DNA from 3 places in the Pseudarthrobacter sp. NBSH8 genome. Region 3 is predicted to be linked to each of the others. Evidence: riboswitches for the same ligand, from Rfam matches in the RefSeq annotation. Region 3 holds a riboswitch; each other region holds the start of a gene.
The links. A riboswitch is a leader RNA that binds a small molecule or an ion and turns the genes downstream of it on or off. The one in region 3 is predicted to bind S-adenosylmethionine.
Positions count from the first base shown of each region.

Region 1 (3,271 bases), 1.7 Mb from region 3:
GCTTCCTGGTCCGCCGCAGAGAGATGATCCAGGCATGACTCTCGGTATGGTCCGGGGTAATCCGGTGGTGAACGATTTTCGCCGCTCTGCGGGTCCAAGGCGCTCACGTCCACGGCGCGGGCATGGACATCCAAACCGACGCTTGCACGCTCGAACATAGCAGAAACCTCTCAATTTCAAATGTGGCCATACCGGGGCTGGACCGGCAGCACCACCGTCCGTGCGTGAAGCGTTGCAACGACGGCTGAAATCCGCCATGGGGTCATTTGAGCCAGTTCCCGCCGCGGAGAACTCCAGCCAGTGCGAGGTCCTTGTCCACCACGACTGCATCCGCACGGAGCCCACGGCGGAGTCCCCCTAGTTCATCGGATAAGCCGAGGACAGCGGCCGGAACGGCCGTAGCGGAGAGTACTGCGTCTTCCAGCCGGACGCCGGCCGCGACGGTTCGCCGGAGGACATCGAGCATCGTCGCTGTACCGCCCGCGAGGGAGCCCGTGGCGTCCAGCGTGGCGACACCGCCCGTCACGGTGACGGGGGAAGGCCCGAGCATGTAGTTACCGTCGGTAAGCCCGGCGGCTGCCATGGAGTCTGAGACCAGAACGATGTTGGTGGCACCCACCAGCTGGAACACAGTGGTCACGATGGCCGGATCAAGGTGCGCGCCGTCCGCTATGAGCTCGACGATCGCCTTGTCCTCCTGCGCGGCGCGTAGGCAGGCGGCGACCGGACCCGGGGAGCGGTGATGCATGGGAGGCATTCCATTGAAGAGGTGGGTTACCGTGGGAAGCGAGCGGATGCCTTCGAAACCGGCCGACAGAAGGCCTTCGCGTGCCGCGACAAGGGAGGCCGCTGCCGTGGCGTCATCGCAGTCCGTATGTCCCAGAGAAGGGGTCACGCCGTGCCTGGTCATGAGGCCCACCAGGTTAGCCGCCCCGGGCAGTTCCGGGGCGTACGTCATGGTGACCAGTTTGCCGTCAGCTGCCTGGAGCAGCTCCTCCATGAGCTCAGAGTTCGGCCACAGGAGGAATTCCGGGTTCTGTGCGCCGCATCGGGCGCGCGATAAAAAAGGGCCTTCGAGGTGGATGCCCTCGATGAGTCCTTCGTCCGTGAGCCCGGCAAAGAGCTCGATCCCCCGCAAAAGGTCCTCCCGGGAGGCTGTCACCATGCTGGCAAGGAGCGTTGTCGTGCCCGAGCGATGCAGGAAGTCGATGGCCTTCCGCGCTGAAACCTCGTCGCCGCTAGGGAAGTCACCGCCGTTTCCGCCGTGGCAATGCAGGTCAATAAACCCGGGCAGGATCAATCCGCCGGTCGGAACTTCGTGACAGACCGTTTCCGCGGACGCCGGGTAGTTGAATAGCGTCTCATGGAACCCGGCGGTGGGCCCAGCGTAGACGATTCGGTCACCTTCGACGACGAGAACACCCTTTTCAGTGACACGCCTGTCGCTTACGACTGTTCCCGCGATGAACTGGCGGCGTTGCGTGGCCGAATGTGTTTCCGGAGAACTCATGAATCGATTCTCCGTCACATTTCCCCGGCAAGTGACTCAATGGCACCGGCCGTGGTCGAAACAGCGGGCAAGGATGTCCCCAGAGTCCGCGCGTGTACGCCACCACTATCCGCACAAACCGCGTAGTGCCCGCGGAGCAGGAGAAATCTAATCGGCTGCCCCGCAGGCTGCCCCCTCAAAGCAATCGTAACTATGAGCTGCATATTTTCGGCGCACCATTGGGCAGGATGAATTGAATGGGAGAGCCTGTGAATCAGTTCCCGCGAAGCCGTAGTCCAGCATCTTTCCCATGTTTCGCCGACCTTGAATTCGACGAGGCCGCAAACCGTGTCCACTATCGGCAGGACCCGAATATATACCTCTTGGGTCTCGTCCATGGCGCCGGACGAGACGGTGCAATCAGAAACGGTTTCACATGGCACACTAGGGGCCTTTCACGAGTGCTCTTACCAATTGGGGGTTTGTCATTAGTTCCCGATTGGTCGCTTCTTCATCCGATCCACCCTTGAACATGGGGTTGGCGTGTGACCAGTCGGAGCTTGGCGCCACATCTCATGAAGTACCTCGCAGCCTACTCCCGATTATTTGGATTTTCCTCGGCATTGCCACCACCAGGGACGCTTCACGGAAGATTTCCTTATCGGCAGAGAGCTGACAGTGCGCCTGTTCGCCAGGGCAACGCGCCCCACTGCCATCTCACGCTCGTTGTCGTGCCGGCCGCTGCCCTGACGTACAGTGGTGTCTTTGTGCCGCCGCTTGCAGGCCTGGGCCAGGGGCGGCCCGGGGCGTCCGCAGGTCGTTTGGACGCTCCCGGAGTCTGCCTCTGGGACGGCTTCCCCCAATGTGGCGTACATTTGCGGGGATTAGTTGTCGTTCCGGCCAAGTCGAAAGACGGCGAGCTCAGTCCGCCAGTTCTTCCGCCAGCACCAGACCCTGACCGCCCGGTCCCAGGTCAGGCTCTGTTCGGAGCTCGACGGTAATGCCGGACTTTTCGAGCTCCAGTACCTTGACGGTGTTGACGCCGCGCCGGATCATCGGTGAAGGAATGTATAGGGTAGCCTGCGGCCCCACGTCCCAGTAACGGCCGAGCAGGAAGCCGTTGATCCAAACGAAGCCCTTCCCGAAGCCGGGCAACGCGAGGTAGGTGTCGGCGGGCGCCTCTGCCGCGAACTCGGCCGAAGCAAGCCTCCCGAGCTCGTCCGGACCCCATTCGGTCAAAGGCACCGGTGTCTGGGTCCAGTGGAAGGTGAAACGCTGGTTCACCAGGACTCCGTCGAGGATGCCCTTGCCGTGGCCCGTTAATGGCCCGTAATTGATCCGGCCGAGGTTTTCCACCAGGATTTCCAGCCTGGCGGGGGTGCCGGTGCCGGTGACCTTCAGGCCTTCGGCGGCGTTGGTGTCATCGAGGATGCCGGCAAAAACCCCGTCCACCCAGATGTAGGCGCGGTCGTTCAGCCCCATGATCTTCAACGGTGTTTCCGCAGGTTTTCCCGGTTGCCCCGGCAGCACGGCGTCGGCGGAATAGAGCACCATGCCGGCGTCCAGCCCGAGCTGTTCGAAGGACAGCGGCCTGACGCTCTGAACAGGTTCCCCTGCGGCACGGACCAGGTCCAACAGTTCCACGCCCGGTGCCACGGGGAGGGTCTGTGCGGGCAGCACAGGTGCCGCTGCCAGGAGTTCAGTCGGCAGTTCCGGGACGTTGTTGCCCTCCAGGCCCCGGGCGCGGAAGAACTCCGTCCGCAGGGCGTGGAACTTCGGCGT
Region 1 is NZ_CP043178.1:336,208-339,478, reverse strand. Features, by position in the region: gene FYJ92_RS01520 (N-acetylglucosamine-6-phosphate deacetylase) at 263-1,510, opposite strand; SAM riboswitch class IV at 1,948-2,070, opposite strand; gene FYJ92_RS01515 (beta-galactosidase family protein) at 2,411-3,271, opposite strand, start outside.
Region 1: another riboswitch for S-adenosylmethionine. It lies ahead of FYJ92_RS01520 (N-acetylglucosamine-6-phosphate deacetylase); the one in region 3 lies ahead of FYJ92_RS12195 (aminotransferase class V-fold PLP-dependent enzyme).

Region 2 (3,271 bases), 1.3 Mb from region 3:
CTAGAGGCGGCCCGGCGTGGCCCAGGGAACAGCGATGCCGTGCAGGATGCCGTGGACCGGCATGGAGCCTTTCTGGGGATCCCGGCCGTGCGTGTGAGCTCCGGGGTTAAGCTGGAAGGACACATATGAGAGGCGCTACACCGTGAACAGCTTGTTTTTCTGGATCATCATTCTGTCGTTCGTAGTACCGATGGCGATGCGGATGTACCGGAAGTCCGTCAACAAACGGAACCAGGAGCAGAGCTTTTCCGGTCGCTACCCCGAACAGTTTCCAGGCGGCGGGCAGTACCCAGGCAGCGAACAGTATCCTGGGCCGCAGAATAAACAGCCCCGTGATGGCTACACGCAGCAGGATTACATGAGTGGCGGCTTCCGCCAGATCATGAGCCCGCAGCCCCTGCCGCCGAGCCAGCCGCTGCCGCCCATGCAGCCGATTCCTTCCGCGGACCAGCAGTTCCCGCCGTACGGCCAGCCGCAGCCCACCGGCCAGTCGGTGCCAGATCAGCGCGCGGAAGCACCGAAGCAGCCTGCCGCCCCTGGCATTCCCCTGCCGCCGTCGGGCCCGCAGGGATACCGGGCCCGGAAACTGGCCGAACTCGACCAGCAGTACAGCAGCGGCGAGCTGGCCATGGAGGAGTACATGAAGCGCCGCTCCGACATCATGAACGGCTAACTGCTTAGATCAGGAACGTATTCCGGAGCTGGCGGCCCAGCTGGCCAATCTCGGTCAGGAAGCCGTCGTGGCCGATCGGAGCCTCAATGACGTGCACGTCCACGTCACCCGGGAGCGCGTCAGCCAGTTCACGGGACTGGGACGGGAAATACAGCCGGTCACTGTCCACGGCGGCCACGAAGAACCTGGCGGTAGCCCGGCCCAAGGCCTCGTTCAGGGAACCCCGCCCGCGGCAGACGTCGTGGCTCATAAGGGCGTCGGTGATGGCGATGTAGCTGTTGGCATCAAAGCGCCGCACCAGCTTTTTGCCTTGGTGGTCCAGATAGCTTTCCACCTGGTAGCGGCCCCGCTCCCCCAGCGCTGCCGCCTGGAACGGCGATTCCGGGTGCTGGGCCGACCGGCCGAAGCGCCCATCGAATTCCTCTGCGGAGCGATAGGTGATGTGCGCAATGCGCCGTGCCAGGGCCAGTCCGTCCTCCGGCAGCGGACCGCCATAATAGTCGCCGTCGTTAAAATTGCTGTCCTGGCGGATGGCGAGCGTCTGCGCCTGGGCGAACGCGATCTGTTCGGCCGTGCTGGCGGCACCGATCGAGATAACAGCGCACCGCTGGACCCGTTCCGGGTAGGTGACCGCCCATTCCAATGCCCGCGCGCCGCCCATGGAGCCGCCCAGCACGGCGTACCAGCTCGGGATGCCCAGCTGGTCAGCCAGCCTGGCCTCAGCCGCCGTAGTGTCCCGCAGCGTTACCAAAGGAAACCGCGACCCCCATGGCTTGCCGTCGGGGGCAATCGAGGATGGCCCGGTGGAGCCGTAACAGCCACCCACAATGTTGATGGAGACCACAAAGAACCGGTCGGTGTCCACCGGCGCACCTGGTCCGGCCAGCTGCTCCCACCAGCCGGGCTCGTCGCTGTCGCCGCGCGTCACGTGCGTGCTCCCGGTCAGGGCGTGTTCAATCAGGACGGCGTTGGAGCCGTCCGCGTTGAGGGTTCCCCACGTTTCATAGCCAAGGGTGACGTCCGGGAGGTAACCGCCGGCTTCGAGCTCAAGTCCGCCGACGCTGGCGTAACGGACCACGCCGTTTCCGGGGGCTGCAGTACGGGAAATCGTAATCGTCATGGAAGGACCTTTTCTATGCGCTTGCCCACCGTCAATTGACCAGCAGGCCAGGTCCTCACCCGGGGCACCCCGCCGCAAAAGAGGGTTGCCGGCCAGCAAGCCGGGGCTGTCGCTGGCACTCATGACCTGCTTCGAGTGTACGAACAGCCCCGGTCTATTGCTAAGCGTGTGACTGGTTGTGACTTCGCGGAAGCCCTACTCCTGCGGGGCCGCCGCGTCTTTGTTAGGGTCCGCCGCACCCTTGGCCGCCCGGAACCCGGCCTCCAGGTCGGCCAGGATGTCATCAATGTGTTCGATGCCCACGGACAGGCGGACGAGTCCCGGCGTGACCCCGGCGATGACCTGCTGCTCCGGCGAGAGCTGGCTGTGCGTGGTTGATGCCGGGTGGATCACCAGTGAACGGACGTCCCCGATGTTCGCAACGTGGGAGTGCAGTTCCAAGGCATCCACGAAGCGCTTCCCGGCCTCCGCGCCGCCGGCTAGGTTGAATGAGACCACCGCACCGGTGCCTTTGGGGCCGTATTTGCGGCCGCGCTCATACCAGGGGCTGGAGGACAGCCCTGCATAGGCGACGGATTCGACGTCGTCCCTTGCCTCAAGCCACTGGGCAACGTCCACGGCATTGGCCACGTGACGCTCCACCCGCAGGCTCAGGGTCTCCAGGCCCTGGGCGATGAGGAATGCGTTGAACGGTGACACTGCCGAGCCGAGGTCGCGCAGCAGCTGCACCCGGGCCTTGAGGATGTAGGACAGGTTGGCACCGAGGGCTCCGCCGGCCCCCAGGTCCCGGGCATACACCAGCCCGTTGTAGGTGGGGTCCGGGGTGCTGAAGCCCGGGAACCGTTCCGGCTCCGCGCCGAAGTCGAAGTTCCCCGAGTCCACAATCACCCCGGCTATGGCCGAGCCATGCCCGCCCAGATACTTGGTGGCGGAGTGGACCACAATGTCCGCGCCCCATTCGAGCGGGCGGATGAGGTAGGGGGTGGACAGGGTGTTGTCCACAATCAGGGGAACGCCGGCGTCGTGAGCTACCTCAGACACGCCTTCGATGTCCAGCACGTCCTGACGCGGGTTGGAGACCACTTCGCCGAAGAAGAGCTTGGTGTTGGGCTGGACGGCATCGCGCCACTGGTCTAGGTTGTCCGGGTCAGCCACAAACGTGACGGATATGCCGAACTTCTTGAGGGTGTGCGCCAGGAGGTTGTACGTCCCGCCGTACAGGCTGGGGCTGGCCACGACGTGATCCCCGGCTTCGGCAATGTTCAGGATGGCAAAGGCTTCAGCGGCCTGTCCCGAGCTCAGCAGCAGTGCAGCGAGCCCGCCCTCAAGGCTGGCAATCCGCTGTTCCACGGCATCCTGCGTGGGGTTGCCGATTCTAGTGTAGATCGGCGCGAGCTCCGCGAGGGCAAACCGGTTGGCGGCGCTTTCGGCGCTCGGGAAGACGAACGACGTCGTTTGGTAAATCGGGAGCGCCCGCG
Region 2 is NZ_CP043178.1:1,326,137-1,329,407, reverse strand. Features, by position in the region: gene FYJ92_RS06065 (SGNH/GDSL hydrolase family protein) at 1-4, shown strand, start outside; gene FYJ92_RS06060 (hypothetical protein) at 143-673, shown strand; gene FYJ92_RS06055 (homoserine O-acetyltransferase) at 678-1,793, opposite strand; SAM riboswitch class IV at 1,806-1,920, opposite strand; gene FYJ92_RS06050 (bifunctional o-acetylhomoserine/o-acetylserine sulfhydrylase) at 1,989-3,271, opposite strand, start outside.
Region 2: another riboswitch for S-adenosylmethionine. It lies ahead of FYJ92_RS06055 (homoserine O-acetyltransferase); the one in region 3 lies ahead of FYJ92_RS12195 (aminotransferase class V-fold PLP-dependent enzyme).

Region 3 (3,271 bases):
TGCCCGCCTGGACGGAGACGCGGTCTCGCAACTCCGCGCGTACCTCGAGGGCAAGGTCTCGGTGATGCTGGGCCATTCCGGCGTGGGCAAATCCACCATGGTCAATGCGCTCACCGGGGCCGAACGGGCTACCGGTGGCGTGAACGCGGTGACCGGCCGCGGCCGCCACACGTCGTCGTCGGCCCTTGCCCTGAAACTGACCGGCGCCCCCGCCGGTAGCTGGATCATCGACACCCCTGGCATCCGCTCGTTCGGCCTGGCCCACGTGGATCCGGACCGGATACTAAGGTCCTTCCCGGACCTGGAACCGGGCACGGATGCCTGCGAGCGTGGTTGCAAGCACAACACCGCGGCCGTCAACTGCGGCGTGGATGCCTGGGTGGCGGCCGGTCAAGCGGGCCCCACCGGCCCGGCCCGGCTCGCGTCCCTGCGGCGGCTGCTCGGCACTGATCCGCGCCTGGTGGGCCAGGAAACCAAGGAACTGGGCAGCATCGGCTAGGGGCCAAAAGCCGACGTCCCCAACCCCACGGCCCGGAGACGGTAGTTTGGAACCATGATCCAACCCGCTTCGAGCTACAACGATGACCTGCGCCTTGCCCATGTGCTGGCAGATTCCGTGGACGACCAGACCATGAGCCGCTTCAAGGCACTGGACCTCCGCATCGAGACCAAGCCGGACCTGACGCCGGTAACGGACGCGGACAAGTCCGCGGAGGAAGCCATCCGCGGCCAGCTGTCCCGCTCGCGTCCCCGCGACGCCGTGCTGGGCGAGGAATTCGGCAGTTCGGGCCATGGCTCCCGCCGCTGGATCATTGATCCCATCGACGGCACCAAGAACTTTGTCCGCGGCGTCCCGGTGTGGGCCACCCTGATAGCCCTCGTGGACGAAGGTGAACCCGTGGTAGGAGTGGTCAGTGCCCCCGCGCTGGGCAAGCGCTGGTGGGCCGCCAAGGGTTCCGGCGCCTACATGGGCAAGTCCCTCGCCGCGGCAACGCGGCTCCGGGTCTCGGACGTCTCCAAGCTTTCGGATGCCTCCCTGTCCTACTCCAGCCTGGGCGGCTGGAAGGAACGCGGCAACCTGGATGAATTCCTGGGACTGACCGAAGACGTGTGGCGTACACGCGCCTACGGCGATTTCTGGTCCTACTGCATGGTGGCCGAAGGTGCCGTGGACATCGCCTGCGAGCCCGAACTGAACCTCTACGACATGGCTGCCCTCGTGCCCATCGTGGTGGAAGCCGGCGGCCGCTTCACCTCTCTGGAGGGACAGGACGGGCCGTTCGGCGGAAACGCCCTGGCCACGAACTCCATCCTGCACTCAGAGGTGCTCAAGCGGCTGAACCCGGACCTGGACGATCTCCTCTAGGCACTTTCTTCGAATTATCGACGGCGGATGCCTCCTCAAGGGGGCGTCCGCCGTCGTATCTTCGACAAATGCGCGGTTCCTCAAACGCGCGTAACAAAGTCCTTAACATTGGGCTGGCTTCCTTTCTGCAGCGGCAGATGTTCTACGCTCTTAACAGGTCACGAGTGCCAGCGCTAAACCCCGGTTTGCTGGCCGGCAACCCTCCATTCGCGGTGGGGTGCCCCGGGTGACGACCAGGCCGGTCCGGAATGGACACGGCAAGCGCGGATTCCCGGTGCCGGGTGTCCTTTTAGAGTGAGGTCTCCGTGACAACTGCCACCGTCTCCCCCAACAGTGTTTCCCCCAGCAACGCCGCTGCACTGTTCAACGATGCCGCTACCATCGCCGGGCGGCCCCTTTCCGCCGTCACCGGCGCGGAAATCCAGGCACCGTTGATCCAGGGCGGTCATGTCCGCTACGCAAATCTGGACTACGGCGCATCCGCTCCTGCCCTCTCCGTGGTGTCCGCCTACCTCAACGAGATCCTGCCGTTCTACGCCAGCGTCCACCGAGGCGCGGGCTTTGCGTCCCAGATCAGCACCTCCGTGTACGAGAACGCCCGGAACGTCGTCCGCGACTTTGTGGGCGGGCGCCCGGACGACTCCGTCATCTTCACCCGGAACACCACCGACTCGCTGAACCTGCTGGCGGGTTGCCTGCCGGCGACGGACGGACGGCCGCATGGCGATGTCCTTTATTTGGACATCGAGCACCACGCCAACCTCCTGCCGTGGCAGGGCGTCCCGCACCGCAGCGTCGTCGCCGCGGACACCATCGTAGGGACCCTTGAGGTCCTGCGCGCCGAACTTGAGCAGGGCAACGTCAGTCTCCTCGCGGTCACGGGCGCCTCCAACGTCACCGGGGAGATCCTCCCGGTCAAGGCCCTGGCCGCCCTCGCCCATGAGTACGGGGCGCGGATCGTGGTGGACGCCGCGCAGTTGGCGCCGCACCGGCGCATCAATATCAGCACCGACGACGTCGACTACCTCGCCTTCTCCGGCCACAAGCTCTACGCGCCCTTCGGCTCCGGGGTCCTGGTGGGCCGCGCGGACTGGCTCGACGCCGGTACTCCCCACCTTGCCGGCGGCGGCGCCGTCCGCGAGGCCAAGCTCGACGGCGTCAGCTGGGCCACCGGCCCGGCCCGGCACGAGGGCGGCTCCCCCAACGTCCTGGGTGCGGCCACCCTGGCACGCGCCACCCAGGTCATCGCATCCTTGGACCAGGACCACTGGCACGCCCACGAAGCGGCCATCCGGTCATTCCTGGTGGACGGGCTCGGGAAGATCGACGGCGTCACCGTGCACCAGATCTTCTCGGATACGGACGCCGAAACCGGCACCATCGGTGTGGTGAACTTCTCCGTGGCAGGATACGACGCGGGCCTCGTGGCCGCCTACCTGTCGGCCGAGCACGGAGTTGGCCTCCGGGACGGCCGCTTTTGCGCGCACCCACTCCTCAAGCGCCTCGGCCTTCCCTCCGGTTCGCTGCGGGCCAGCTTCGGCGTAGGCTCCCGACTGGAGGACGCCCAACGGCTCCTCGCAGGCCTGGAACAGCTCCGCCGGACCGGACTGGGCTGGGACTACGTGGTGGACGCGGGCCGCTGGGTTCCGGCTAACGACACCCGCACCTACCCGCATTGGGCGCCCAACACGCCGGGCACGGCAGGCGCGGCTCCATGCCTTGACGACTGACTGAGCCTTTCGTCCTGTACTTCCTGACCTGACGGCCACCCACCGGGTGGAGGCCTATACGGTAAATTCGAAGGATACCGATGGGCGCAGTTGAAGGAGGCCGCACGTGGCACGGGGTGGCCCCAGGCTTGAGCAAGGACGCCGTCTGGAACTCGGACAGAGTTTCCAGGACGGC
Region 3 is NZ_CP043178.1:2,651,481-2,654,751, forward strand. Features, by position in the region: gene FYJ92_RS12185 (ribosome small subunit-dependent GTPase A) at 1-499, shown strand, start outside; gene hisN (histidinol-phosphatase) at 554-1,366, shown strand; SAM riboswitch class IV at 1,523-1,636, shown strand; gene FYJ92_RS12195 (aminotransferase class V-fold PLP-dependent enzyme) at 1,672-3,096, shown strand; gene FYJ92_RS12200 (class I SAM-dependent methyltransferase) at 3,203-3,271, shown strand, end outside.